3 regions of the Glaciecola petra genome follow, and region 2 is predicted to be linked to each of the others. Evidence: predicted binding sites of a transcription regulator. Region 2 holds the regulator's gene; each other region holds the start of a gene.
The links. The regulator ArgR, encoded in region 2, controls arginine synthesis, uptake and breakdown. The targets are predictions, from matches to a motif close to ANTGAATANNTATTCANT.

Region 1: gltB (glutamate synthase large subunit) is a predicted target of ArgR. The motif match lies at 2,429-2,446, and genes of this name have one in related genera.
Region 3: RM552_RS11940 (aspartate aminotransferase family protein) is a predicted target of ArgR. The motif match lies at 4,085-4,102, and genes of this name have one in related genera.

What each region holds. Positions count from the first base shown of each region.
Region 1 is NZ_JAVRHX010000004.1:278,509-288,998, reverse strand. Features, by position in the region: gene gltB (glutamate synthase large subunit) at 1-2,232, opposite strand, end outside; gene arcB (aerobic respiration two-component sensor histidine kinase ArcB) at 2,818-5,181, shown strand; gene mgtE (magnesium transporter) at 5,178-6,536, opposite strand; gene RM552_RS14180 (HPr family phosphocarrier protein) at 6,635-6,907, opposite strand; gene rapZ (RNase adapter RapZ) at 6,924-7,862, opposite strand; gene ptsN (PTS IIA-like nitrogen regulatory protein PtsN) at 7,871-8,314, opposite strand; gene hpf (ribosome hibernation promoting factor) at 8,397-8,684, opposite strand; gene RM552_RS14160 (RNA polymerase factor sigma-54) at 8,708-10,216, opposite strand; gene lptB (LPS export ABC transporter ATP-binding protein) at 10,431-10,490, opposite strand, start outside.
Region 2 is NZ_JAVRHX010000008.1:54,518-65,007, reverse strand. Features, by position in the region: gene RM552_RS17080 (PKD domain-containing protein) at 1-2,500, opposite strand, end outside; gene RM552_RS17075 (BON domain-containing protein) at 2,703-3,287, opposite strand; gene RM552_RS17070 (phosphoheptose isomerase) at 3,294-3,887, opposite strand; gene RM552_RS17065 (YraN family protein) at 3,921-4,265, opposite strand; gene RM552_RS17060 (penicillin-binding protein activator) at 4,273-6,243, opposite strand; gene rsmI (16S rRNA (cytidine(1402)-2'-O)-methyltransferase) at 6,379-7,209, shown strand; gene argR (transcriptional regulator ArgR) at 7,226-7,690, opposite strand; gene mdh (malate dehydrogenase) at 7,869-8,807, shown strand; gene RM552_RS17040 (RNA methyltransferase) at 8,936-9,451, opposite strand; gene ppc (phosphoenolpyruvate carboxylase) at 9,470-10,490, opposite strand, start outside.
Region 3 is NZ_JAVRHX010000003.1:246,737-257,226, forward strand. Features, by position in the region: gene RM552_RS11915 (TorF family putative porin) at 1-30, opposite strand, end outside; gene rpe (ribulose-phosphate 3-epimerase) at 435-1,097, shown strand; gene trpS (tryptophan--tRNA ligase) at 1,109-2,122, shown strand; gene RM552_RS11930 (anthranilate synthase component II) at 2,135-2,716, shown strand; gene RM552_RS11935 (HDOD domain-containing protein) at 2,722-3,945, shown strand; gene RM552_RS11940 (aspartate aminotransferase family protein) at 4,325-5,545, shown strand; gene astA (arginine N-succinyltransferase) at 5,554-6,591, shown strand; gene astD (succinylglutamate-semialdehyde dehydrogenase) at 6,631-8,121, shown strand; gene parC (DNA topoisomerase IV subunit A) at 8,137-10,434, opposite strand.

The DNA.
Region 1 (10,490 bases), on a different contig from region 2:
GGTATCCATGACTTCTTGGTTAATACCAACAGCCTCAAAGAGTTTTGAGCTTCGGTAACTGGCGATAGTGCTTATGCCCATTTTCGACATTATTTTAAATAAGCCTTTATTAATGCCTTTGCGGTAATTTTTGATGGCATCCAAAGGAGAAATGTCGAGGTCGTCTTTATCGACCATTTGCTCTACTGTTTCGTAGGCTAAAAATGGATAAATTGCAGTAGCGCCTAATCCAATGAGGACCGCAAAATGATGAGGATCACGCGCAGATGCCGTTTCGACAACAATATTGGCATCACAACGTAATTGTTGCTCTACAAGGCGCTTTTGCACTGCACCCACTGCCATAGCGGCTGGAATAGGTAATTTACCTTTTTGGATATCGCGATCTGATAAAATCAAAAAAGCAGCGTTGCGGTTTTTGACAGCGTCAACACACTCGTCACAAACGCGGTTCAAAGCATGTTGTAAGCCTTCGCTGGCAGCAAAATTCAGTTCGATTTTTTCGTTGTGATAGTGTTCATTATTAAATTCGCACAACTGTTTTAAATCGGTATACATCAATACAGGCGATTCGAATAACACCCTATGTGCATAACCACTTGTTTCGTTAAAGACATTTTGTTCCCGTCCAATACAAGTAGCCAATGACATCACATGATTTTCACGCAGTGAATCTATAGGAGGGTTAGTCACTTGTGCAAATTGTTGTCTAAAATAGTCATACATAGTTCGTACTTTAGATGACATAACTGCCATTGGCGTATCATCACCCATGGAGCCGACTGCCTCTTGACCATCTTTAGCCAAGACTTTGATGACCTGCTGCATTTCTTCATAGCTATAGTTAAAGAGCTTATGATAAGTATCCATCTTTTTGTCATCAAATACGCGTACACCAATTTCAACAGCGTCACATTCTTCAATCGGCTTCAGCCTTTCGATATGCTCCTCTAGCCATTTAGAGTAAGGGTGACGGCATTTCAGTTCATCATCTATTTCTGTAGAGCGCCATATTTTTCCAGTGTGAGTGTCGACCGCAAGCATTTCGCCCGGCCCAACTCGTCCTTTCTCCAGCACATCTTCGTCTGCATAATCCCAAATACCAATTTCAGACGCGAGTGTAATAAAGCCATTTTTAGTCATTACGTAACGAGCTGGACGCAAACCATTACGATCCAAGTTACACGCCACATGGCGGCCGTTTGTCATCACAATGCCAGCAGGGCCATCCCAAGGTTCCATATGCATCGAGTTAAACTCGTAAAATGCGCGTAACTCTGGGTCCATGGTGTCATTATTTTGATAAGCGGGCGGCACTAGCAAACGCATAGCTCTGTAAATATCCATACCACCGGCTAAGAACAGTTCTAACATATTATCCAAGGAACTAGAATCAGACCCTTGCAGATTGACATAAGGTGCGGCTTGTTTAAGGTCGGGTATAAGAGGGGTGGCAAATTTACTTGTACGTGCTATTGCCCATTCTCTATTTCCTTTGATTGTATTTATTTCACCATTATGGGCTAAAAATCTAAAAGGTTGTGCCAGTGGCCATTTAGGCAGAGTATTGGTAGAAAAACGTTGGTGAAAAACACAAATAGACGAAGTTAAGTCTGGGTTTGCTAAATCCAAATAGAATTTAGGCAAATCACGTGGCATAACTAGCCCTTTATATATCGTCACAAAGTTAGATAAACAAGCAACATAAAAGTCTTCGTCAGCTTCTAATTCTTTTTCAACTCGACGCCTCGCCATATACAATCGGCGTTCTAAGTCAGGTGCAGACCAACCACTTGGGCAATTAACAAACACTTGTTCTATTTGTGGCACGCCTGTTTTAGCAAGGTCGCCCAAAACACTGTGGTCTACCGGCACAACGCGCCAACCCAAAACTGATAGCATCTCTTGTTCTAATGATTGTGCGAGTGCTTCACGTGATTGTTGAGCTTTAATCGGATCTTGCGATAAAAACACCATACCAACAGCATAGTTGGTGCTTAAACTCCAACCATTTTCGTTCGCTACTTTTTTAAAGAAGTCGTCGGGTTTTTGTAATAACAGACCGCAACCATCACCGGTTTTGCCATCGGAAGCGACACCGCCTCGGTGCTGCATTCTATCAAGGCCTTCAATGGCAGTGCTGACCAACTGATGGCTGGATTGCCCCTCGGTGTGCGCTATTAGGCCAAAGCCACAATTGTCTTTTGAATCAGATGAATGGTAAAGACCCATGCATTACTCCTTCTCTACGTAGTTGCCGTCACGCAGGTATTTATCGCCCAGATAACCTTAGGCATTGTTGTGCAAAATATGCGTTAATGTATTTGGTGGCTAATAAGTAAAAACACTGTTTAATGGTTAGCCCCTCATTTTATTATTATTATGTCGTTAGCTGACTGTCGATACTCGGTCTAATGCCTTTTTACATATCGAATGTTTATTCATTTCACTAAGCGGGGTACTGAAGGTACATATTTATGGGTCAGAAATCAATTATCAGTTTGGCGAATATTGCCATTCATTAAATCAATGGCATATAACTTATTGTTTATTAATAATTTATTTTTTTCGCGTTTACACTGTTATTCAGAGTAATTTTTTAGCCGAGCGTTAAGCATCTGTAAAATTTAGTTGTTTTCGCAACCAATATTGCAAATTTGATGCAATGTATTGGCATAAATAAGCATTTTTTTGATTTAAAAGTGTCCTTCAAAGAATAAGTCTCTTTTGAGGAAGCTAAAATCCTGATAGCATGCGCTGTTCTTACAAAACCATCATACGTCAGTTATTTATCCAATGTTTTAACGGGAGCATACTTTGATAAAAACACCACCTGAATCTTGGGCCATAAAATTTGCAAAATTTGTGGATAAAATTGGTCCAATTAAAGTTAGTGTTCTTTTTGTATTGTTTACTTTATTTGTTACAACTGCAGGCTCTTTTGGTGTGCGCATTGCGTTAGGACGTGAATTTGAATCGGAAGACTTTATCAGTTCGATTGTACTAGTGTTAATAACGGCTCCTTGGGTCCTTTATTTCTTTAGTGAATTAATTAAGCAATTAGAGCATTCGCGCACTAATTTAGGTGAAGCTGTTGAGCAACTCGAAAGACTCCGGCGTCACGATGTTATTCTTAACCGCGAGCTACAAAATAATATTCGGCAATTAAATTACGAAATTGAGCAACGCAAAAATGCCCAACTCGAACGGGAGTCAATGTTTGCCAAGTTAGAACAAGAAATCAAAGAAAAATCTGAACAAGAAATACAAGCTAGACGTTTGTCAACTCTGACAAGGTCTATCATCGATGCGTCTCCCGATTTGATTTATTACCGCAACGAAGAAGGGCGGTTTGCAGGTTGCAACACAGTGGCAGAAGATCTTGTTGGGCGATCTGAAGAAGAACTGCTAGGCCTAACGCCTCACGAAGTATATGAAGAGGATCTGGCCAGTCAGGTAGCAGCCTCTGATCATGAAGTATTGGAAACAAATGCGCCTATTACAGAAGAGTTATGGTTGAAATTTGCTGATGGTAGAAGACGCTATTTTGAGATGCGAAAAGTGCCATTTTTCGATAAAGACGGACATCGTCTGGGGTTATTGGCGTTTGGTCGAGATATGACCGAACGTAAACAGTCACAGCTTGCAGTTGAACAAGCGAGTAAAGACAAGACTAAATTTATTGCTACGATATCTCACGAATTACGAACTCCTCTAAACGGCATAGTAGGGTTGTCGCGAATGCTCCGTGATACGAACCTAAATAAAGAACAACATGAATGGATCAGCACCATATATGCAAGTGCCATTACCTTAGGTAATATTTTTAACGATATCATTGATTTGGATAAACTTGATCGTGAAAAAGTAGAAATTCAAATAAAAACTGTTACCACGATGAGTTTTATCAATGAAATATCGAGCATTATTAAGCTACTAGCGTCTGATAAAGGTTTAACATTTAATTACAAAGTGATCGAACCGGTACCGGTAACTTTTGAGGCTGACGGCACTCGTTTGCGACAAGTCCTATGGAATATGTTGTTTAACGCAGTAAAATTTACACCTAAAGGTTCTGTGTCGTTGACAATGAGTTCTGTTATTCATAGTGAAAGCCAAGCCGAAATTACATTTACCATCCAAGACACTGGAATAGGCATTGAAAGTGCTCAATTAGACAAGATTTTTGCTATGTATTATCAAGTACAAAGAGAAGATTTTCAGGCCGCAACCGGCACAGGTATTGGCTTAGCGATTTGTAAGCAAATGGTGGATAAGATGGGCGGTGAAATCAACGTAAACAGTGTTTTGAATGAAGGCACTTGTTTTGAGATTAAGCTTCCCGTTACTGTGACTAACAAAAGTCCCGATGTGGAAGAGTTAAGAGTAACCGGCCTTAATGTATTATTAGTAGAAGATATTGAATTGAATGTAATGGTAGCAAAAGCCTTACTTGAAAAATTAGGTCAGCATGTATCGGTAGCAATGACCGGTCAAGAAGCCATAGATATGGTAAAAGAAACCACTTACGACTTAATACTACTCGATATTCAATTACCCGACATGTCGGGATTTGATGTGGCAAAAACCCTATTAGAAGCTGACTTAGTATTAAGTACCCCCATTGTTGCACTAACCGCTAATGTGATTAAAAAGCATGACGAATATATTCGCAATGGAATGGACGATGTTATTGCAAAGCCTGTTAAGAAAAGCCGCATGATACGCGTATTTAACGAACTGTTCGCCAATGATATTTTGGTTGATGAAAGCATTGAAAATGAGCCACAAGCGATGAGCCCTGTAGTAATTGGTAAAGTGGAAAAAGATGTTTTGGATGCTGACCTATTGACCATGCTTGTTGAAACTATTGGTGAAGGTATGATTGCGGCTAGCCTACAGGTCTTTGAACAAAAAATACCCGAATATATGGAACTATTAAATGTCGCTTTAGCCGCCGACGACAAAGATGAAGTATGTTCTCAGGCACACAAAATTAAAGGAGCTGCAGGGTCGGTTGGCTTATCGCGAGTGCAGTCGACGGCGAATTCTATTCAACAAGGTGATCACCCCGCGTGGTGGGAAAATGTGCATGAGTGGGTTGAACAACTTAACCAAGCAATAGATCAAGACGTACTTGCCTTACACGAGTGGATTAATCAGAATAAAATTGAAGATTAAATTAGAAATAGGGTGGCGGTGCCTAAAAAGGCAAAAATACCGACGACATCGGTAATAGTGGTTAGGATAACGCTACCCGCTAGCGCAGGATCTATCTTCATTCTTTTCATAATAATTGGCAGAGTTGCTCCTGCTAACCCCGCTGCAATCATATTCATCATCATGGCAAATGCAATGACCGCTCCCAGCATATAATCCTGTTTCCAAATAGCAATAACAGAAGCTATAAGTGCTGCCCAAATGAGTCCATTAAAAAAGCCGATGGCTAACTCTTTTCTTACTAACCAAATAGAGTTTGTAGTGGAAACGTGACCCAAAGCCATGCCTCTTATGACTAGTGTTAAGGTTTGGTTGCCGGCGACGCCACCCATACTAGGCACGATTGTATTGAGTATTGCTAAAACAGCTAATTGACTTAGCGTTGCCTCAAACATATCACTTACCGCGGCAGCCAAAAGGGCGGTTATCAAATTTACCCCTAACCAAACAGAACGGCGTTTAGTCGATTGACCTACTGGCGCAAACGTATCTTCTTCGTCATCTAAACCAGCCATGCTCATCATTGAGTGTTCTGCGTCTTCGCGGATGATGTCTACAACATCATCTATGGTGATTCGGCCTTGCAAAATACCCTCATTGTTTACAACTGGTGCTGATAACCAATCGTAGCGTTCAAACATGCTAGCAACTTCGCTTTCTTGCATGTCTACTTTTATAGAAATAGGTTCATCATCCATAATTTCTTCAACACTCACATCGGGGCTTGAGGTGAGTAGTCGAGCTAAAGAAACGGTTCCGATTAATAAGTCTTGGCGATTGACTACATATAAGGTATCGGTGTTTTCCGGTAACTCCGACTTTAAACGAAGATATCGAATGACAACATCAACCGACACCTCGTGCCTAAGAGTAATCGTGTCGGTATTCATAATGAAACCAGCAGTTTCTTCGCCGTACGACAAGGCTTTTTCAGCACGCAAACGGTCTTGAGTGTCCATAGACTTAAGAATACTGTTGAGTACATCTTCGGGTAGGGTACTGAGAGTCTCTGCTAAGTCATCAGTATCCATGTCTTCAAGGGCATCGACCACACTTGAAGGCATCATTTTGCCAATAATGCCGTTTCTTACGTCTTCACTGAGCTCTTCTAGCACATCAGAATGAAAATCTGCATCTAGCATTTGCCATAAATCATCACGTGTTTTAGTGACTGAAGATTCAAGCAACAATGCAACATCGCCAGCAGGAATATCGTGCAGGAGCTTGCGCACTCGCACGAATGCACCAGCGTTTAGATACCTGTTGATAGATAACAAGCGTGTTTGTGTATCTGAATTGTCGATAATTTCTGACATTGGATTAAACCCAACAGTAACCATAAACATGGAAATTTGGCTAAATAGTATAACACTAAGTCGTCAATAATTCAGTGAATTCTTGTTAATTCAGTGGCTTATTCACCTTCGTCGAATTTATTGGCGATTAGATTTTCGATTTCAGACATTGCGTTTTCAGCATCCACCCCACTGCATTCAACCGTTACTTGTTTACCTTTTCCACTGCCCAGCATCAATAAAGCAATCACACTATTTGCCGGTGCTGCTTGGTCATCTTGCGAAATAATAATGTCACTTTGATACTTTGAAGCAAGTTCCACGAGTTTAGTGGCTGCTCTCGCATGCAAACCAAGCTTATTGAGAATGGTTAAGGTTTTAGTAATCTTCACGCTTTTTGTCACATTTTTAGTCGTTATTATTGATAGGTTTAAAATTGCTTACAGTGGTATCGTCATTAAGCAGATTTTGAGTACTAGGCGTGTTTTCTATTTTGGGTGTAATTCGTTTTAATTCTCTGTGCTTAACTTGTGCATCACCATGACTATTTTTAAAAGCTTCATAGAGGGCCTGTGCCACATAAACTGACCTATGTTGCCCACCCGTACATCCAATAGCAATAGTGACATAGCTTCTGTTATTGCGCTCCAAATGTGGTAGCCAAGTTGTGACAAAGCTTTGTACTTGCCAAATGAGCTTCATTACCAGGGGTTGCCCAGATAAAAATAGCTCGACGGGTCCATCTAAGCCGGTTAAAGGGCGTAAGTCAGGTTCCCAATGTGGATTGGGCAAAAAGCGGACATCAAATACATAGTCACTGTCTTTTGGCAGGCCATATTTAAATCCAAATGATTCGAATACAATGACCAAATCAGAGCTTTTTTTACCCAAAACACGTTCTCTAACTAGTTCGGCTAAATCGTGGACTGATAATTGATCAGTATTGATATGAAGGTCGGCTTTCTCAGCTACAGGAACCAGAATTTCTTGCTCGGCGCTAATAGCATCAATCAAGGAGTTACTTTGTTTAAAAAGAGGGTGTAGTCGCCGAGTTTCACTATAACGCTTAATCAGTACGTCATCGCTGGCGTCTAAAAATATAATAGTGATATCCCAAAATTCAGGGAGATATTCGAGTAACTCACTAATTTCATTTTCTGTTTCGGGCATGTTTCTAACATCAATACTAACCGCAACAAGCTCGTGCTGTTCAACTACTGTATGTGTTAGCGTGGGCAAGAGTGAAACCGGAATATTATCAACACAATAATAGCTCAAGTCTTCTAAAGCTCTTAAAGCGATTGACTTTCCAGAACCTGAACGCCCACTTATTATTAACAGTTTCATGATGTTTATTATGCCAAAGCTGCCACTATTTGGTTTTTAGTTTCTGCTTTTCGGATGGCTTTTACAATATCTTTATTACTTAATTTGCGCGCGATACCTGAAAGCGCTTGTAAATGTTGGTCTGTTTGCTCGTCTGGTACCAAGATAGCAAAGAAGATATCGACTGGATGACCATCTATGGCATCAAATTCAATTGGGTGATTGCTTGTCACAATTACAGCTATCATATTGGCCAGGCCTTTTATCCTGCCATGCGGTAACGCGATGCCATTGCCTATGCCAGTACTGCCCATTTTTTCGCGGCTAATTAAGCTACTTAACACTTCAAGTTGGTCTAATTCAGGAGATTGTTTCACAGCAATTTGAGAAATGATTTCAAAGATGCGTTTCTTACTGTTGCACTCAACCGAACATTGAGTCCGGTCGAGTGAAATGATGTCGTTTATTATCATTGATATTTCTTAACGATGGTTAGTATATCGTTTATTCTTAAAGGAGCTTAAAAGTATAGAGCTGGCATTTGAGTCGCTCTAGTTAATGTCGTTTTAACTTTTCTTTATGCTTAATAACCTGTCGGTCTAGCTTGTCTATCAAGCCGTCAATGGCTGCATACATATCGGTATGTTCATTGTTGGCGAAAACTTCACCACCGTTTAAATGCATTGTAGCTTCAGCTTTTTGACTCAATTTCTCGATGTTTAAAATTACATGTACGTTGTTGATATGATCAAAGTGCCTCTCTAATTTTTCAAACTTTGTATCAACATAGTTGCGTAATGAATCGGTGATTTCTACATGATGACCTGTCAGGTTAATTTGCATATAAATAATCCTCTTTTGCTCGTTTACACGAGACTTTTTCGCTGATTGGAAGGGGGAATGTTTAAAGACTCCCGATATTTTGCAATTGTTCGCCTAGCAACGTTTATGCCTTGCTCAGCGAGCATTTGTGCAATTTTGCTGTCACTTAATGGTTTATGGGATGGTTCGTCAGCGACCATTTTCTTAATAAAGGCTCTAATAGCAGTAGACGAACAGTTTTCACCTGAGTCTGTTGACACATGAGAAGAGAAAAAGTATTTCAGCTCAAATATTCCCCTAGGGGTATGCATATATTTTTGTGTGGTGACTCGAGAAATGGTCGACTCGTGCATATCTACCATTTCAGCAACATCATTGAGTACCATGGGCTGCATTTTTTCTGGACCTTGCTCAAAAAATTCTCGTTGCTTTGCGACAATACAATGCGACACTTTGAGTAATGTTTCGTTACGACTTTCTAAACTCTTTATAAACCATTTTGCCTCTTGTAAGTGAGACTTGATATATTGAGAATCGTTCGGATTTTTTGTCGTTTTTGACAACTGAGCGTAAGTTTCGTTTACGGATAAAGCCGGCAATGCTTCATTATTTAATTCTACCGTCCAAATTCCTTTTTTCTTGTAAACGTTGACATCGGGTATGACATATTCAGGTTCTCTCGCAGAAACAACGCTACCAGGACGGGGATTTAGGGTTTTTAGTAAACGCATGACTTCGCGTAATTGGTCTTCTTTAAGCCGTGTTTTACGCATCAACGTACGGTAGTCTTTGCTGCTAATTAAATCGCTATGTTCTTCAATTAAAGAGCGTGCTTGTTCCAACCATGGTGTATTCTCGTCAAACTGTTGCAATTGTACTAACAAGCATTCTTGTACCGAGCGAGCTGCAGCGCCTACTGGGTCAAAACGTTGAATTCGTTTGAGCACGCATTCTACTTCGTCAAGTTCAATTTCGGCGTCATCTAAGCTCTCTAGTATCTCTTCTGCACTCACTGTCAGGTAACCTGATTCATCCACTGAATCAATAATAGCGATGGCGATAGATTTATCTGTTTCACTAAAGTGGGTCATTTCTGTTTGCCACATTAGATGGTCTTGAATGCTCTCAACAGTTTCACCTTGATAAATAAAATCGTCATCGGGATTGGTGCCCACCATTTTAGTAGGCGCTGAACTGGAGCCTAGGTATTCGTCCCAAGAGGTATCTACTGGCAGGTCGTCGGGCAATTCTTTATTTTCTAAAGCCTCATGACTGTCCATTTGATCAGAGCCATCTTTCTCGCCATTGATTTGTGTTTCGGTATTTTCTGATGCACTTGCCGACGCGCCCGCTGTTTCAGAATCGGATTCGCTTTGGTTGCGGTCATCACGACTCTCGTTTTCGAGTGACTCTAACAAGGGGTTAGAATCGAGGGCTTCTTGAATTTCTTGTTGTAAGTCTAATGTGGAGAGTTGCAACAACTTAATCGCCTGCTGCAACTGTGGCGTCATTGTTAGCTGTTGACTAAATTTAAGCTGTAAAGAAGGTTTCATTACATTCCTATCACTACAAACGATTCACACATATTAGCTATAATCACCTATAAAATTAATTTGTTTAACAGTCTCGTATCGCCTTGCTTATTCTCAATATAACATATTCTTTTAATGTACTTATATTAAGTGTTCCTCAATTACTACATCGACAAACACCGTCCATTCTTTTGCATGATTATTTAAATAATCGAATAAAGTTTACTCAAAATAACTACAAAGAAAATTGCTCACCTAAGTATACATCTCTTACTGTTTGATTTGATAGTACTTC
Region 2 (10,490 bases):
GTGGTTCAGAAAATATAATTTCTTTTTTTGAATCACCAAAAATATCCATGAACGCATACCCGTACTCGTTATTTTTGAAGTCATTATTAACTAGGTAAAAGTTTGGTTTTTGGTCGTGTACATTATCAACTATAACTGCGTTGTAGGTGGTTTCAAAGCTGATTAGATTATTTTTTGCAATTCTAATTAATACTTCTGATGATAAGTCATCATCTAAGTTAACGGGGGTTGCGGAAAGAACCCGTATTTCTTCATCATCTGATGCGAAAAATGAAGAGTTAGGGATATAAGTTTTGTTACCCGTTTTAACATTGTAAAGGTATATGTCGCTCTCAGTGTCTGGTTCAGAAAAAATGTTAATGACCAGCATATAGCAAGATACTTTGCCTGTATCGTCGTTGAGTGAATAGATCCTCGAGGAATCTTCTATTTGAATTTGCTCAGTTGTCACTTTTTTGTCTGCAAAATTAGCGACAAAATGGAACTGACCTGAACTAATGTATGTTTCGTTAAGGCCATCATCATCAATGTCACAAAGTTGCCCGCTAATATTTGTATTTCTTGGGAGAATATCTGCCCACTCTTCTATTTCTCCTTTGTAAAGGTAATCGCCAGAGATAGGGTTAATCACAGTTTTAAGAGGGTTAATTCTTCTATTATAAACAAATATATCGTCGATACCGTCATTAGAGATGTCAAAAAAATCTAGATCAACATCAGATACAAAATCGTCACTTTGAATTTCGATTTCACCAAGCGTTTCAATAGAAAGAGTATTCCCATTACTCACGACAATGTCATAGACGTCTTCATTCTCGGTTGACATTAAGAACCAAAAATCACTAATACCATCACCGTCGTAATCATGAGATTTTACAAATATATTGCTATGTCTGAGCAGGCTTTTGGGTAACTTTGAAACCTTTTCGATTATCATGCCGTTGTCTATACTAAAAGCTGACGATAATATATCTTTCACAAACAAATCTTCATAATTACCTAAGGTTACATTAGAGTTGGGCTTTACGAGTATTGGAGTAGATGTCGGCATTTCTGTTGGTTGCATTATTATTGATGACTCTACTATTGTCGACGCATCTTGATTAGAAACTTGAATGCCAAAGTAGACATTTAAATCTTGACCGAAATTGGGTAAGAGACCGTCCCAAATAATAGCTCCATTGCTGTCGACTCTGATGTTCGATGGACCATACTCAATAATATATTCGAACGGACCATCTAGCTCGACATTCGATGTTTTTACTTCTGCGGTAATTGCTTCGCCGTATTTATAGTTAGCTTTTACTAATTCTATCTCCGCTATTGGTGGTTTTTGCTTGACTCTAAAATCAATTACTTGCTGGTCTGATAAACCAGAACCATCGGAGACAGTAAAAACAATCTGATAATTACCGGGTTTGTCGCTTGTGAAAGTAATAACTGAAGCAGAATTATCACTAATATTTGTAACGGCGCCGTTAACAGTGTTCACTATGTCCCACGAGTAATTAAGAAATTCAAAGTTAGCATCACGTGAGGCGCTAGCATCTATGGACAAAGTATCACCGTATTCAATTGCTTCTCCTACGGATACAATTGCAATTGGTGCCACTTGCTCCGGAGGCGGGTCAAAATCTAGACTTAACGGGATCGTGAGAGTATCTGATATGCCCTCTATAGAAATAGTCATAGTTTCTTGAAGAATTGCTTCAACAGAGAGCGTTTTGTCGCCTATGAAAGATAAGTTTATTCGACGCTTGTTGGATTCCAAATTTTCATAAGATGTTGTGACAATGGACAGTTTTCCCGAGTTAGCAAAGTACACATCGCCATTGTATTCAATGCGTCTAAAAACTTCGTCAATAGGGTCGCCTACTGCAAAATTTTCGAAATAGATTTGCTCTTCATCATTACCATCTATTGCAAGTTGAAATACTGCTCGTTCGTTTAAATATTTTTTATAGTGCCCTGCAAAAAAAAGAGTTTCTGAAGCTTCTCTAACTTCAATGTCTAAGTTTGTGGTAAAGATACTTAAAGGGTCAGATTCAGGTCCTGACGCAAAAATTCTAATTACTCCATGAACTATTACGCCATCAATTGAGCAATTATTATAAGTAACGGTTGCTCTACTTCTGCCAGTATCAGTTTCGGTATTTGTGGAGCCTGATTGGCAGGTAGGTTCTTCGCTCAGGTTAAAGGTTTCTGCATTAGCTTCATATAATTTTAACTGGTTGAACCATTGGTCGTACGAAAGTGACTGCAAAAGATCAAAAATTGAAGTGAGGTCTAGTATCAACGGGGAGGCATTCGCTTTTGTGATTTCAAAAGTACTTCTACTTCCGGTGTATTGTGGAACTAAAGGCTCCCATACATTAATGGATGGTGGAAGTTGAATTGGGTTATCTGCGCTCCGTGTTGGGGCTGAATCGCCACCGCCACCACATGCAACCAAAGTCAGACAATAGACTATTGATAATAGTGCATTCTTCAACCTAATCATCCCTGTGCGCCAAAATCATTTTTGCTCTTCAAACTGAAGCGCATAAATTATACTAAAGTAGAAATAGGGTATAATTAAATTAAAGGAGAAGCAATTAGAAAATCTTGTAGTAAATATAATTGCTCGGATTGGAAATCAACCAAAAAAATGAGTATAAGGAGAATAAAGGCGAAAATTCCTCCATGTTATTGCACTAAAGGGCTTAATTGACCAATTCCATCACTCGAATAACTTTAGTGACTCCATCGACATTGCGAACAAGGTCTACAGCGGCAGATGCTTCTGCCTTTGTCAGCCTACCCATTATGAACACTTCACTGTCTTCGACAATTAAGTCTAGTTTTAATAATGGAACTCTTTTGTTGGTTGACATAAGTGCCCTGATTTTTGTTCCTAACCAAATATCATTTACCGTCGATGTTGTCGCGATAGGTTGGCCTAGTCTAATTTGATTATGCACTTTTAGCACATGTTGAACTGATTCTGCTGCCTGTGCTGCTGAATCGATTAAAGATTGAGTACTAGATTGGCCCGTTAACAATACTTGGCCGTTATATACGTTTACGCTAATATCTGCGAGTTCTTCAATGTCGGCAATTTTATTGATAGCAGTGCTGACTCTAGCGCTCGTGGTTTTATCGTCGATTTGCGTACCTAGGGTGCGTCGGTCACTAGTTGTTACCGCTGCTGTACCGGCTGCGCCGACGGCTACCGCAGACACACAAGCAGTCAACTGCGACAAAACAATGAATAGACAAAACGTGAATATTATTTTATTTGCTGACATATTTCGCTAGTCTCCATGGGATATAGGGAATAATGCATTGTCGATACTTTCGCATAAATTATGAATAACTAGCAAATGTACTTCTTGAATGCGGGCTGTACGAGATGAAGGCACCCTAATTTCTACATCATTTTCGCCTAAAAAGCCTGCCATTTCTCCACCATCCTTTCCGGTAAGAGCTACAATAGTCATGTCTCTGGTGAGAGCTGCTTGCATTGCATTGATGACATTAGCGGAATTACCACTGGTAGAAATAGCCAGTAAAATATCGCCTGCTTGCCCTAAGGCTTTGACCTGCTTTGAAAATACCTCATCATAAGAAAAATCATTGGCAATGGAAGTGATAGTCGAACTATCGGTGGTGAGTGCCATTGCCGGCAAAGATGGTCGATTACGTTCGTATCTATTTAATAATTCTGAAGAAAAATGTTGCGCATCCCCCGCTGAACCACCGTTACCACAGGACAATATTTTATTGCCTCTGATGAGTGCTTCAATCATCATTTTTGCGCCTTTTTCAATTGATTCAGGCAATGCTTCTGCAGCCGCAATTTTGGTTTGAATGCTCTCAGTGAAGTTCTTTTTAATATTTTCTAGCATACTTTAAATTCTCTGCCTGGTGCTTGTGGCTTGTTAAACATTTTTTAGCCAAGTTAATTTTTTATCGTCTATGGCAATTACGTCTATGCGTAAGCTTGTATGGTGTAAGTTTAAATTATGTTGCTGTAAATAGCACATTATTGCTCGATTCATTTTACTGCGTTTGCTTGGCGTAAAGTATTCTGCGGCTACGCCATGTTCAGCATTCGACCTATATTTGACCTCTACAAACACCCATTGGTTCTGTTGTTTAAAAATTAAGTCAATCTCACCCACTTTTACACGGAAGTTTTGTTCTATAAATTCCAAGCCTTCTGCTAGTAAAAAAGCTTTGGCGCGCTTTTCTGCATCATCGCCTAATGTTTTTGATGTGTTCAAACATAGACTATTCACTAGCTGAAATCATTAATCCAGACAGTGAACGTTGCAGTGTTTGTCCTTTTTTAATCGATATCGTTCCGGTTAACCCTTTTACTTGTATGTGATTAAACGCGTTTAATTGCACAATATTATTGGCTATATTGAGGGCATCGAAACCAAAAGCAAACAGTCTTAAGAAACTGGTTGATGGCTGATTCAAATGTTCATCAATTTGCTTGGAAAGAGTAGTCTCGCGGCCATCCGGAAGTACCCACGGCATATCAATAAAAACTAAATTCCTGAGGTCACGTTGACTGTTTTTGCTTTGCTTATGGTCATAACTGTACGAAGTCGCAAATACCAATACTTTCTCATCACTAAATAAACTAATGCTAGATTCTATGATTGGATTGATAAGCTCTACTTCGTCAGGTCGCGCAAAAACAACAAATGCATCCACATCTCGGCGATTCCGCGTAACACTAAAAACTGGATCTTCCGAAAGGTTATTTATTTGCTCGATACGTCTTTGGCTTTGCAGAACGTCGAGCGCAGCGGTGATGCCAATTCGCATATTTTTGTTATCGGTGTAGCTAATTTGTTGTACATTTTGTGCACCGGGTTTTTGGTTTTGTTGCCACGAAGTAATAAACGCTTCTGACATTCTATTTGCCATGCTCGATTGATCACTAACGATAATCGGATTTTGGATATTGCGGTCACGCATTAATTGAGATAACTGCTGAGCTTCTTGTTCAGGAGAAAGGGCGAAATATGCAACAAGTGGATTATTGGTCTCGTTTTGATCGCTCTGATTGAGGAATATTTGTTTTTTATCGATAAGTTCAAATTGTCTAACTTGCCTAATGTGTGACTGTAATAAGGGGCCTATAATAGTATCAAATTTAGCGAGGCTCTGTGCATTAATCGCTTCATCTATAAGGGGATCAGAGCCTGTATCGACAATTTCAATTTCAGTATGATTTGCTACGTTTAATAATTTATTTTTTTCTAAATAGGCAGTGACAACGCCTTGTAATATTGCGTTTCCTTGTCCAGACAGTCGGCCTGATAAAGGCAGTAATATGGCGATTTTTTGCTTTAGACCGCTTTGTACTTCTAGATATTGAGTTATTTGTTTTGGAGTATACGTGGCAATCGGAAGGGTACTTTGTGTTTGTAGCCATGCTCGAATATTGTTCTGTCTAAGCGTGTCGTCCAAACTTGGGTCTTGGCTTAATTGAATTAAATCTAAAAAACCATTTAATACGTCATAATTTGCAGACAATTTTTGTTGAATTTGACTGGAAGAAAGTGAATACCAATTCCATAAAAGTGCGATCGTTTCAGGGCTTTGCATAACGGTATTGTTAGCAGATAAGTTTAGTATTGTCTCAAGGGCTTGCTCGTACTCACCTCTCAGGCCATGCACTTTAGCTTGTGCTAGCACTAAACGTGTATTAAGACTATCGCTTGTCATATTGCCAACTTGTTCTTTGGCAATAACCGCGTTTTCTAGCCAATTCGCCACTTCTGCTAATTGCAAATCGTTCAGGGTGCCTAGCGATTCAGGTTTTTCCATTGCCACTAATACGCATTCCGTTTTTATAACTTGTGTTGTAACAATATTTAAGGGATCTACCAAGCTTGCTTCAATATTAGCGGCAATAATATTGGCCGCTATGCAGTTTTCAGTGCTACGCAATTCCTCTGCTAAAGAAAGTAATTCTGTATTGCGCGCGTAAACATCATCTGAATTGACGAAATCTTGTTCGATGTTAAGAAGTCTATCTGACAAGGTATCAACAGCTTCGATAATTATCGTAGGTTTTTCTATTGAGGGTTTTTCAGTCTGAATGATGGGCGATTGAGGTGTTGCGCAGGCAAATAAAAAGCTACCAACAAAGGCTAATAAAGCAAATTTGATACAAGGCATATTTGATGGTAGCACTCTCGCTACTAAGTGCGTTGTTGTATGTTCTTGTCGATTGATCAAATCTGCACTCTCCAATTGAAATAATCCAGAAGCTCTAGTCTACTTACCTTTATTAAAATATCTAGCGTATTTCCTGCAAACTGGTCTTTAGTTTGTGTAAACTACACACAAGTATTATAAAAAAGACAAAGTTTAGTGAGTGGTATTTTATACATAGTTCCCACACCTATTGGAAATTTAGCAGATATCAGTGCAAGAGCCATTGATATACTGACGCATGTGGACTTAATTGCGGCAGAAGACACTCGTCATTCTAGTTTACTGCTTCAACATTATTCGATAAAGACATCCACCATAAGTTTACATGAGCACAATGAGGCTCAGCGCACGCAAACACTGGTTGAAAAACTAAAGCAAGGCCTTTCTATTGCATTAATATCAGATGCTGGCACGCCTCTCATTAGTGATCCCGGCTATACTTTAGTCAATACTTGTCGGCAGAAAGGGCTAAATGTTATTGCCTTACCTGGGCCCTGCGCCCTAGTTACAGCACTGTCAGCCTCAGGTCTACCAACTGATAAATTCACATTTCAGGGTTTTTTACCTGTCAAGCAAAAGGCTAAGCTTGAGGCTTTGCAAGAGTGTATAAGTTTAGCAATGACTTGCATATTTTATGAATCACCACGTAGAGTCAAAAGCACCGTAGAAATGTGCATAGAGCAACTGCCTAATAATCATAAAATGGTACTAGCGAAAGAGTTGAGCAAACGATTTGAAACCTTTATTTCTGGACAAGCAAGCGATATTCTCGATTGGCTTGAGGCTGACTTAAGTCATCAGAAAGGTGAATTTGTTTTAATGATTTATTGCCCTAAAAAACATAACGATGATATTCCTATTGCTGCTAAAGACTTACTTAAACAACTATTAGTCGACATGCCACCCAAGCGGGCTGCCGCAGTAGTAAGTGAGCACTATAGTATTAATAAAAAGCAATTGTACGAGTATGGTGTAAGCTTAAAATAACCCGCAAATTGCTTTTTCACACACTATCGAATAAGTCTTGTACGCGCTGTCGTAAGTCATCGATTTTAGTGATGTCGGCTGGTGCAATAAATATCGTATCATCACCCGCTATTGTGCCCAACACACCATCTGTGTGACTTAATGAGTCGAGCAGTCTGGCAATCAATTGAGCCGCACCAGGACTGGTTCGAATAATCACCATAACTTTGTTGTGTACAATATCGAGTACTAATTGTTTAACCGGGCTTTTTGCGGTGGGCATTCCAAGCTCTGGAGGCAAACAATATACCATGTCGCCGCGCGCATCCCTAGTGCGAACTGCGCCAAATTTGCTGAGCATTCTTGATACTTTGGATTGACTAATATTGTCAAATCCTAGGCTTTTCAATGCACTTACGATTTCTCCCTGCGAACCATAACTCTCAGTATTCAGAATTTCTCGGAAGGCTTTTATTAATTTATCTTGTTTGTTTGTCGTCATTATTTTAATAATTTATTTATTATTCAATTCCTTGCCAGTTTATATTCTGGTACAAGCGCGCTAGAAAGACAATTTTTATCCTTAAATTTTTGTTATCAGACTACAGGATGATTGAGATTTTCGCATAAATCCGCTAATCTTCGCGCTCATTTATCAATCTGTTTCAGGAGAAAACCCTATGAAAGTAGCCGTATTAGGCGCCGCAGGTGGAATTGGCCAAGCTTTGTCGCTATTGCTAAAAACGCAATTGCCAGCAGGTTCTGAGTTATCTTTGTACGACGTAGCACCAGTAGTGCCTGGAGTTGCAGTAGATTTAAGTCATATTCCAACTGATGTGAAAGTTGCGGGTTTTGGTAAAGATGACTTGGCCGCAGCACTTACTGGTTGTGACGTAGTTTTGATTCCTGCTGGTGTGCCAAGAAAACCAGGTATGGATCGTTCGGATTTATTTAACATTAATGCAGGTATCGTTAAAAATTTGATCGATGCGTGTGCTGATAATTGCCCAGAAGCTTGTATAGGTGTGATTACTAACCCGGTTAACACAACTGTTGCGATAGCTGCCGAAGCGCTAAAAGCTAAAGGTGTGTATAACAAAAACAAATTATTTGGCGTGACTACTCTTGATGTCATTCGCTCAGAGACTTTTGTGGCTGAGTTAAAAGGTAAAAGCACGGCAGATGTGCATGTGCCAGTTATTGGTGGCCACTCGGGTACCACAATTTTACCACTGTTATCACAGGTTGAAGGTGTAAGTTTTTCTGATGATGAAATTGCGAGCCTTACCAAGCGCATTCAAAATGCAGGTACTGAAGTCGTTGAAGCGAAGGCTGGTGGAGGCTCTGCAACACTTAGCATGGGACAAGCAGCAGCGCGTTTCTGTTTGTCTCTCGTGAAAGCCTTATCGGGTGAAGAAGTGGTCGAATATACTTATGTGCAAGTTGATGGTTCTGAAGACGCAGCGTTTTTTGCTCATCCAGTGCGTTTAGGCAAAAATGGCGTTGAAGAAATACTCACTTATGGTGAATTAAGTGCATTTGAAGAAAATGCCAAAAACGAAATGTTAGATGGTTTACGCGGTGATATTCAGCTTGGTGTTGAGTTTGTCAATAAGTAGCCCCTTTCAGTTTTACTGTTACGTTTAAAAAAACACCCCTCAAGGGGTGTTTTTTTTTTTGCAAATTTTTACCTATTGCTTGGCCTAATTTTTACCAGAAGCCATTGACTATTTTGCACTCGAATGTGTCAAATCGATGTGTTGTTATTTCTATCTCTGCTGGCTTTTATTAAATCATTGCCTTTTTCATAGTTAGATTTTGCTAAACGATCGTACAAAACAACATTAGCAGTGACGGCTAGGTTCATACTGCTTTGAGTTGGAATATACACAACATGCTCACATTTTTTTATGCATGCCATAGGAATAGACCCATCCTCTGGTCCTAAAATGTAAAATGCTTTTTCTGGATGCGCAAACTCAGGCAAAGGGCAAGCGCCTTCTGTTAGTTCAACAGCGACGCTGACAAAATCTTTCGGGATATTACTAAAAATATCATCAACGGCTGATAGTGGAATTGAATTTCGAAGTTTTTTAGTATCTTCTTGGAAGCCTTTTGCATACTCGTAACGTTTACCGGTATACACTATTTCATCAAGTCCAAAACATGCTGCAGCACGCAGAATGACCGCGACGTTACTGGCAGATTTGGGATTGATAAGTCCTATCTTAGGTGCAGTTACGGCTCGGTCTGCTGACATCATTTGCTTCCTATAAGGCTATTAACCGGTATTGCGCATACCTATGGCAATACCGGTTATTGCTACCATCATGGCTCTTTCTAGCACCGCTTTATCATCGTCTTTATAGGAAGACGCTTCAGCTTTTCTGATGCGATCTAGGAGTTCTATTTGCAAATAATGTAATGGCTGCAAGTAACCTGCTCTAATTTGCATTGAGTTTCTGGCGTTTGGATCATCTTCCATCATGTGTTCATGCCCAGTTATTTGCAACAAGCTTTGCATTGAAGCGCTAAGTTCATTGCGTAAGGCTTCACCAAAGTGAGCCAAAGAATCTGGCACCAAGCGCTTATCGTATGCCTCACTCACTTTAGGGTCAGCCTTTTGGAAAACCATGTCTAACATAGATAAGCGAGAAGCAAAAAATGGCCATTGTTCAATCATTTGTTGCACAGTTTGTTGGTTTTCTGCTGAATTAACCTCGTCGATAGCACGCATAACTCCCAACCATGATGGCAGTACTAGGCGTGTTTGTGCCCAAGCAAATATCCACGGTATGGCCCGCAGGCTTTCAATGCCACCTTTTGGGTTTCTTTTTGCGGGACGACTACCTAGAGGCAATTTACCTAATTCTTGTTCAGGCGTAGCGACTCTAAAATAAGGCACAAAATCAGGGTCTTTGCGCACAGTATGACGGTAGTTATCACGGCCTTTATTGGCCATTTCACCAATTATTTCGCGCCATTGTGGTTTGGGTTCAGGTGGTGGTAAAAGCATCGCTTCTAACACAGCCGTGGTATATAACGACAGGCTTCTTTTGGCTAACTGAGGCATACCAAATTTATAGCGTATGGTTTCGCCTTGTTCAGTGACCCTAAAACCACCATCAAGTGAGCCAGGCGGTTGCGAATGTATGGCAGCTTTAGCAGGTAAACCACCCCGTCCAATAGTGCCGCCTCGGCCGTGGAAAAGTGTTAGTTTTAAGGATTTTTTATCGGTTATTGCAACAAGTGCTTCTTGAGCTTGGTATTGTGCCCAACCAGCAGCAATAGAGCCAGCATCT
Region 3 (10,490 bases), on a different contig from region 2:
CACGATGGCGGTTTTCTTTAAATGTTTCATGTGTTCTCCATACCTATTCAAATGTCATAAAAAAAAGCAATGTGTCGTTTTTTTGTTATTTTTATTGTTTTGACCAAGTCTGAAGCTAGGTCTACGAAGACTTATACAAATACAATGCCAAACTTTAAACAATAATAATATTGCAAACAAAATCAGGTGCTTACGGTTTTTGTATGATTCTTAACATAGCTTTAAAGGCGCTAAAATAGCACAGACGACAACAAACCACCAATATTTTGCACCTTTTTAAGTCACCCTCACCATTTTAATGCAGGGTAACTAATGCCGCTGAAAACACTTTTGTGTTACGGCTTACAAAAAAGCTTAGCCCTTTCTTAAAAAAGCTTTTCATATTCACTCATAAAATGCGTTAAACTTATACTTTGATTAAAAAGAGAATTCTTATGCATGCACCACTTATAGCGCCGTCTATTTTATCAGCAGACTTTGCGCGTTTAGGAGAAGAAGTCACGTCTGTTTTAGATGCGGGAGCAGATATTATCCATTTTGATGTAATGGATAACCATTATGTGCCCAATTTAACTTTTGGCCCAACAATATGCAAAGCTCTCCGTGACTATGGAATTACCGCCGATATCGATGTGCATCTTATGGTATCTCCCGTGGACAACATGATAGAAGCATTTGCAAAAGCGGGAGCTAATATGATTAGTTTTCATCCTGAAGCTTCGCAGCACGTTGACCGAAGTGTTGAATTGATCAAAAGCTTAGGTTGCAAGGCTGGGCTAGTATTGAATCCGGCGACCTCATTGAGTGTGCTCGATTATATTTTGGAAAAGTTGGATTACGTATTATTAATGTCTGTCAATCCGGGCTTTGGTGGTCAGCAATTTATTCCTCATACGGTAGAAAAAATCCAACATTTAAAAGCCATCATTGATGATCTTGATTTGAATACTCGCATTGAAGTAGACGGTGGCATAAATAAAAACACTATTAGCGCTGTTTTTGAAGCCGGTGCTGATATGTTTGTTGCCGGTAGTGCTATATTTAATGCGCCAAACTATAAACAAGCCATACAAGAATTAAAACAACAATTAAAATAGGAACTTACTGCGTGAACAATACTACCAAGCCTGTTGTATTAAGTGGTTGTCAACCTTCTGGGCAACTCACCCTCGGCAATTATTTAGGGGCGATTAAGCAGTGGGTGCAAATGCAACAAACACACGAATGTTTGTATATGATTGTCGATTTACATGCGATTACTGTGCGCCAAAATCCACAAGACTTGCATCAAGCTTGTTTGGATGGCTTAGCTTTATACCTTGCGTGTGGTGTTAACCCTGATGAAAGTGCTATTTTTATGCAATCACATGTACCCGAACATGCGCAACTTGGATGGGTTTTAAACTGTTACACTCAAATGGGTGAACTTAATCGAATGACTCAATTTAAAGATAAAGCACAAAAAAATCAAAGCAATGTCAACGTTGGTTTATATGCCTATCCAGTGTTACAGGCTGCTGATATTTTATTGTATCAAGCAAATGAAGTGCCCGTCGGTCAAGATCAAAAACAGCATTTAGAACTTACTCGAGATATCGCAACGCGGTTTAACAATATATATGGCGACGTATTTACATTGCCTGAGCCTTGCATTCCAAAAAATGGCGCTCGCGTCATGAGCCTCCAAGATCCTGATAAGAAAATGTCTAAATCAGATACCAACCCTAATAATGTGATTGGTTTATTAGAAGATACAAAAAAGCTAACCAAAAAAATTAAAAGAGCCGTGACAGACAGTGACGAAGAAGCAAACATCTTTTTTGATATTGAAAAGAAAGCCGGCGTATCTAATTTACTGTCCCTCTTAAGTGCAACTGGGGGTGAATCAATCGAAGCATTGGTACCACAATACGAAGATAAAATGTATGGGCATCTTAAAAAAGACGTCGCTGAAGCCGTTGTAGCGCTTATTAACCCTATTCAAGAGGAATACAGTCGTATTCGAAGCGATCAAGCATATCTTTCTGATGTTATGCACAAAGGTAGTGCTAAAGCTAGAGAAAAAGCGTCCGATACATTATCTAGGGTATACAAAGCCTTAGGTTTTATTACTAGCGTCTAATATGAGTATGATGTGATAGTCATTATCGACAATTACGATTCGTTTACTTATAACTTAGAGCGATATTTTGTTGAGTTAGGCCATCAAACTCGCGTCATTAAAAACGACGAGTTAAATATTGCACAACTTAGCAAAATAAAATGTTCTCACTTAGTAATTTCACCTGGGCCATGTACACCAAATGAATCGGGAATATGTATCGAAGCGATTAATACATTTGCGGGTTCTGTACCAATTTTAGGTGTATGTTTAGGGCATCAAGCTATTGCACAGGTTTTTGGCGGTAAAGTGGTTAGAGCACGACACGTAAGGCACGGTAAAACGTCAGTATTAAATGTCACCTCGAACACAAGTCAATTGTTTAAAGGTTGCCCAAGCACATTTATAGTGACGCGCTATCATTCTCTTATTGTAGACGATAGTGAACTCGACAAAGCGTTTTTGGTCACGGCAACTTGTAATACCGAAAACAATAGAGAAGTGATGGCTATTGAAAATCAACAATGCCGTATATATGGACTGCAATATCATCCCGAGTCATTGTTGACCGAACACGGGCATAAAGTGTTAAAGAATTTTTTGTTGCAAGGATAAATAGATTGAAGGTTCAAGAAGATCCACAAGTGTCTCAACTAACATCATTGTACAATGAACGGTTTGAGAAACTCTTATTATCGTTAGATGAGGCGATAATCGATGCTGGGCGCAAAACAGAACGTCAAAAAATAATTGAAGATTCGGAGCAATTTGAAGCGCGTCGCGAATTGCTTATGGTAGAAGAAATTGCTAATAAGAAAAGAGAGATACAAGCTTCAGCCAAGAATGCGTTTTTGTTACAAATTGAATCTAAATTTCATCAAGCCCTGCTTCCTGAACTCGAATTAGAGTTTCGTAATATCGACATCATCATGAATAAAATCCTTAAGTTTGATAGTAACTTAGGACGTCTACTCGATATTTTATATACTGATTCCTGTTCGATTAGTCGTATAGTCGCCTGTTTAGAAAACATCCCTTGGTTAAGTGAGTCGATCATGATGTTTGTTAAACAACCAAAATATCGTCGAGTAGATTCAGCAGGACGTCCCGTTATATTAAAAACCATAAGAGCCTCTTTAAGTTTTATCGGAATTGAAAGCCTGCGTATTTTAATACCTGTTTTAGTAGCAAAACATACTAATCCAGCGAAGTCTGAATTCACCCCGGACTTACCTAGAAACCTTTGGATGTACACCATCGGTTGCGGCAATATAGGTCAGGCATTAGCCGAGAAAAACGGTTTGCGGCCACATTTTGGCTATTGTATTGGCTTATTTTCGAATATTGGTCGCTCAATTATTGCCAATCTTTATTTACGTACTTTTGACCGCATGCTTACTCAACAAATTATCAAGGCACGAAAAAGCAATAATCCTAATCAGGCAAAAGCACTTTCCGCCCTCGAACCCTCACACAAATATTTAATTTCTTTGTGGAAAAAACATGCGAGTCGAATTACTGGTGACGTAATATCTGGTCTCAATTGCAAATGGTTGACCATTGCTGCTGGATTACAAGATTATAGTAAAATTCGCGAAATGACGATTGCCCATGTTGACAAAATCGATGTGCATCCTTTAACAAAGTTACTGTTTAATGCTCAAGGGTTTATGCAATATAAAATGCTAAGTAAAGACAAACTCATTGGCAAAGAAGAGTCAATGATTTTTTTACGTAACTTTGGCATTGGTTCAAACGACGTAGCGATTGTGTCCAAGGTCAATTTAACAGGCATAGAGCTAAATATTAGTGGAAAGTTACCGGATGATGTAAATTCATCTTAAATTACTTAACGTCGGTCACTAAATTCCCAATATATTTTAATGCATACTTATGCAGGCATATTGAACGATATAAAAATCATATCATCCTGAACTTACTTTTACCCTTACTATTTGGCGTTATATTGTGTTGTATTATGCCTAAAAATATTTATTCACTTTTTTCGTAATTACATCAATCCGCAGTAAAAACAAGGCTTGTAGCGCAATTATCTTGACGACTTATGTTTTTTTTTCTGGCATACTCAGTGGCAAATGTGTGGTTCAGAGCAACTTGGATACTGCATAAAAACATGACAAATCACCGCTTCAATGACAGTGGTTTTTATGAGTTTTTTTAAAGCTATATAATATATATAGCTCCCGATATACGAGGTTTAAGATGCAAGTCAATCGCGAAACGTTTAACGATGTAATGGTGCCAAATTATAATCCAGCAGCTATGGTTCCCGTAAGAGGACAAGGCTCACGCGTATGGGATCAAGAAAATGTTGAGTATATTGATTTTGCTGGTGGCATCGCAGTTAACGTGTTAGGGCATTGCCACCCAGCATTAACCAGCGCATTGCTGGAACAAGGAAATAAGCTTTGGCATCTTAGCAATGTATTCACCAACGAACCTGCTTTGCGTTTAGCGGCCAAACTTGTTGATGCAACTTTTGCAGACAAAGTATATTTTGCAAACTCGGGGGCAGAAGCCAACGAAGCCGCCCTTAAATTAGCACGAAGATTTATGCTCGACCATCATGATGAAGGCAAAGATGAAATTATTGCATTTAAACAAGGCTTTCACGGACGAACGTTTTTCACGGTAACAGTGGGCGGACAACCTGCCTATTCAGATGGGTTTGGACCCAAGCCAGGCGGCATAATACACGGTGAATACGGCAATTTAGCAATGCTCGAAGACATGATGTCGAACAAAACATGTGCCGTTATGATGGAGCCGATGCAAGGGGAAGGAGGCATTATTGTACCTGAACCTGAATTTGTAAAAGGCGTGCGCGCGCTCTGCGACAAACACAATGCTCTCCTGATTTTTGACGAAGTACAATCTGGCATGGGGCGCACGGGTAAATTATTCGAATACATGAATTTAGACGTTACACCCGACATTTTAACTAGCGCCAAATCTCTCGGCGGAGGTTTTCCAATTGGTGCAATGTTAACCACAGCCAAAATCGCAGAAAGTCTAAAACCGGGCACCCATGGCAGCACTTATGGCGGAAACCCTCTTGCATGCGCGGTAGCCGAAGCTGCTTTTGATGTCATCAATCAACAAGAAGTGCTAGATGGAGTATTGCTGAAAGAAGCGCTTTTTCGTGAACACCTTGCACGAATAAATAATAAATATGAGGTGTTTACCGAAATCAGAGGCAAAGGAATGTTATTAGGTTGTGCATTAAACGAAAAATATAAAGGTCGTGCTCGAGATTTTATGGTTGCTGCCAATAACGAAGGATTAATGTGTTTAGTTGCAGGTATGAATGTAGTGCGTTTTGCGCCTAGTTTGGTTATACCCGAAGAAGACATTATAGAGGGCCTAGCTAGATTCGAAAAAGGCATCGCGAAACTAGTTTCAACGCCTTCAGACTCGAAATAGCGCGCCTTATGCTAATTATTCGCCCTATTGAAACAAATGATTATCCAGCTTTGTATCAGATTGCCCAAGATTCGGGGATTGGGTTTACATCGCTTCCGGTAAACGAAGAATTATTGAAAAACAAAATTGCGGAGTCTATCAAAGCATTTAATTCTAATCCTCAACGTGCTGGTGAACAAAGTTATTTGTTGGTCATGGAAGACACCCAAACTGGCGAAGTAGTAGGCACATCAGGGATTGAAGCAACAGTAGGTTTGCAAGATGCTTTTTATCATTACCATGTGGGAAAAGTCGTTCATGCATCTCGCGAGTTAAATGTCCACAATACAGTAGACATTCTCACTTTTTGCAATGATTATTCTGGGGTTAGCGAAATCTGCACTCTGTTTCTGCAAGAAAAAGCGCGCAAGGGTTTAGCCGGCAGACTTCTGTCAAAATGTCGATTTTTATTCATGGCGCAGCATCAGCAACGTTTCGCTGACATAGTCATTGCTGAAATGCGCGGTGTATCAGATGAACGCGGAAAATCACCATTTTGGGAGTGGCTTGAAGACCATTTTTTCTCAGTTGATTTTCCAACAGCAGACTATTTGACTGGTATTGGCAACAAGGTTTTTATCGCTGAATTAATGCCCAAATACCCCATATATGTCAACTTACTCTCAAAAGCAGCCCAGAATTGTATTGGCCAGGTTCATGACAAAACATTACCTGCTTTGCGCATGTTAGAAAAAGAAGGATTTAAGTGTCGAGGTTATGTTGACATTTTCGACGCAGGACCGACTGTAGAAGCCGATGTTAGTAACATTGCAACAGTGCGGCAAAGTCATGAGGCAAGCGTGGAAATCAGTACAAATACTGAGTTAGACGATTGTGATGAGCATTTTATTATCAATTCGGAAGTGGCATCTTTCAGAGCTTGTATTGGGCGAATAAAAATCCTTGATAATAACAAGGTTGCCATTTCTGAGAAACTAGCAAAAGCATTGCTGGTAAAAGAAGGTGCGACCATCAGATACGCTCACAATAGCCTTCAACACTATTAATTCGGCAAATAAACAAATCAAAATACGGGAGTCATCCATATGTTGCAAACTCAGCTAACTGACAACACTCATTTTATCAATGGGCAATGGGTATCGGGCAATGGTGAATTGATGGTATCTGTCGATCCCGCAAAAAATGTGCAAGTATGGCAAGGTAATTGTGCAAGTTCAGGGCAAGTTGAACAAGCAATACTATCAGCAAGAGGAGCTTTTCTTTCTTGGTCTATGCTCTCTTTTGAAGAAAGGCTTAATATTATAAAACGCTTTGCGGAACTTCTGGGTGAGAATAAATCTGAATTTGCCGCTATTATTGCTCAAGAAACAGGTAAGCCAACTTGGGAAACTGCAACTGAAGTTGGCGCAATGATTGGTAAAATTACTATTTCTGAACGTGCTTACTTGGAACGAACCGGCACGGTAGAAAACCCAATGCCAGCTGGCAAGGCAATGCTTCGTCATCGGCCGCATGGCGTTGTTGCAGTCTTTGGTCCTTATAACTTTCCTGGGCATTTGCCCAACGGTCATATTGTACCAGCTCTTTTGGCTGGCAATACTGTGGTTTTTAAACCCAGTGATTTGACGCCGCTAGTGGCTCAGTATACGGTTCAGTTGTGGCAAAAGGCAGGCTTACCCGAAGGTGTTCTAAATTTAGTCCAAGGTCAAGTAGAAACTGGAAAAGCTCTGGCTACCCACGATCAAATTGATGGTCTGTTTTTTACCGGTAGCTCAACAACAGGTAAGCTTCTGCACGAACAGTTTGCTGGGCAACCAGGTAAAATATTAGCACTCGAAATGGGCGGCAATAACTCATTGATTGTGACAAAAGTCGAAGATACCTTGGCTACTGTTCACGACATAATACAATCTGCCTTCATTACTTCAGGGCAACGCTGTACGTGTGCAAGAAAATTATTTGTTCCTGTCGGCGACGAAGGTGACAAAATCATCGATAAACTTGTTCACGCCACAAAGCTGTTAAAGCCCGATGTTTATGACGCTGAACAGCAACCATTTATGGGTGCCATGATATCGTCTAGAGCTGCAAGCATGATGATGACAGCACAAGACCAATTACAGTCATTAGGTGGCACAAGTTTAGTCACCATGGAGCACTTAGATGCTAAAACTGGCTTAATCACCCCGGGGATTATAGATGTAACCGACATTGTAGATTCACTTCCCGATGAAGAGCATTTTGGACCACTTTTAAAGGTGATAAGGTACACGCATATAGACCGCGCGATTGAATTAGCAAACGCCACGCGCTTTGGGCTTTCAGCTGGATTATTAGCCGACGATAAAGCCGATTATGACTACTTTTTACCCCGCATCAGAGCTGGGATTGTGAATTGGAATCGGCCCATTACAGGAGCCAGCAGTGCAGCCCCGTTTGGTGGCATAGGTGACAGTGGAAATCACCGAGCAAGCGCTTATTATGCCGCTGACTACTGTGCATACCCTGTGGCTTCCGTAGAGCTTGATAAAGTCACTTTGCCTGGAAGTTTAAGCCCAGGCTTATTGTTAGAATAAATAAACACTAAAGCCTTAACTAAGGTCTGGTTTTTCAGTATCTTCGTTCTTTTTGGCTTGCGGTAAAATAATTTCGATATCATCAACGCGCTGCAAGCCTCGAGGTAATTTGTTTCCTCGCCTGCCGCGTTCACCTTGATAATGACTTAAATCATTGGCTGTTAATGTCATACCGCGTTTGCCTGAAATTACTTTAACACTAGCGCCGTCGGGCACTACTGCCAATTGAGTCAAATACTCTTCTCTAATTTTGGCTTTAGCTGACGGGATGTTCATTAATTTATTACCTTTACCCTTGCCTAACACAGGTAAATCCTTCAATGGGAAAAGCAACATGCGGCCTTGATTGGAGATACTCAAACACCAATCGGTGTCTACACCACTGATAGGCCGAGGTTCCAGTATTTTTGCCGCTGTAGGTAAAGAAACAAAAGCTTTGCCCGCTTTGTTTTTGGTTACCATGTCAGTAAAGCTTGAAACAAAACCATAACCGGCATCAGACCCTACCAAATAACTTTGTTGGTCCTGTCCCATTATTACGTATTCAGCGCGTTCTCCACCTACAATATTAAAGCGCCCTGTTATAGGTTCCCCTTGGCTCCTAGCAGAAGGCAGACCATGTGCATCACAAGAAAATGTGCGGCCGCCAGAATCCAAGAATACAGCAAGTTGATTGCTACGACCTTTAGCACTGGCTAAATAACTATCCCCCGCCTTATAGCTGAGCCCTTCAACATCCACATCGTGTCCTTTTGCACACCGTGCCCATCCTTTTTCAGATAAAACAACGGTTACCGCCTCGGAAGGAATAAGTTCTTTTTCTGTCAATGCTTTAGCATCTTCACGCGCGACAATAGGACTGCGTCTATCATCACCATATGTTTCGGCGTCGGCTAATATTTCTTTTTTGATTAGTGTTTTTAAACGACGGTCAGACGACAACAGTAACTGCAAGGAATCACGCTCTTTAGCTAATTCTTCTTGCTCAGATTTAATCTTAAATTCTTCTAATTTGGCTAAATGCCTTAATTTCAAATCTAATATTGCTTCTGCCTGCTTTTCCGACAAACTAAAGCGACTAATCAATTCTTTTTTAGGCTCATCGTGAGTACGTATGATCTCGATAACTTCGTCTATATTCAGAAAGGCAATAAGCAAACCTTCCAAAATATGCAGACGAGCCAGCAGTTTGTCTAATCTATATTGGATACGACGAGTAACCGTTGTTTTCCGAAATACCAACCACTCACTCAATATAGTTTTTAAATCTTTTACATGAGGTCGGCCATCAAGGCCTATCATATTTATGTTTACACGATAACTCTTTTCTAAGTCAGTAGTGGCAAACAAGTGATTCATTAATTGTGTTGTATCAACTCGGTTAGACCGCGGCGTGATAACTAATCGAGTGGGGTTCTCGTGATCAGACTCATCACGCAAGTCACTTACCATAGGCAGCTTTTTAGCCTGCATCTGGTTAGCTATTTGCTCAATGATCTTTGCACCCGAGGCCTGATGAGGTAGCGCGCTAATGATAATTTCGCCGTTGTCTTGCGCAAAAACAGCTCGCATTTTTATAGAGCCGCGACCTGTCTCATATATTTTACTTATATCAGCCTTGGGCGTAATAATTTCGGCATCAGTTGGGTAGTCAGGCCCTTGTACGATGGTTAAGAGCTCAGTTAATTCAGCGCGACTGTTGTCAAGCAGTAAAGCACAGGCATCGGCCAGTTCGCGTACATTATGCGGTGGAATATCCGTTGCCATACCGACAGCAATGCCTGTTACTCCGTTCAATAAAATATGCGGAAGCCGGGCTGGTAATACAACTGGCTCATTTAGTTCGCCGTCAAAGTTTGGCTGCCAATCGGCAGTGCCTTGGCCTAACTCTGTTAGTAATACTTCACTAAATTTTGATAATCTTGCTTCGGTATATCGCATAGCTGCGAAAGACTTGGGATCATCGGGGGCACCCCAGTTACCTTGACCATCTACTAAGGGATAGCGATATGAGAAAGGTTGCGCCATTAATACCATGGCTTCATAACAGGCAGAATCGCCATGCGGGTGGAATTTACCTAACACATCACCAACCGTACGTGCTGACTTCTTGTATTTAGCGTTGTTACTTAGCCCTAAATCAGACATTGCATAAATGATACGACGCTGCACAGGTTTTAAGCCGTCTCCTATGTGGGGCAATGCCCTATCCATAATGACGTACATAGAGTAATTTAAATAGGCATCTTCGGTAAAACGCCCCATAGGCATTTGTTCGATTCCGTCGCTATTGATAATGGTGTCGTTATTCATTTTTTATTTCACCTGCGCATATGAAGCGTCTTTTATTCGGTAAATTTTCTTCTAAT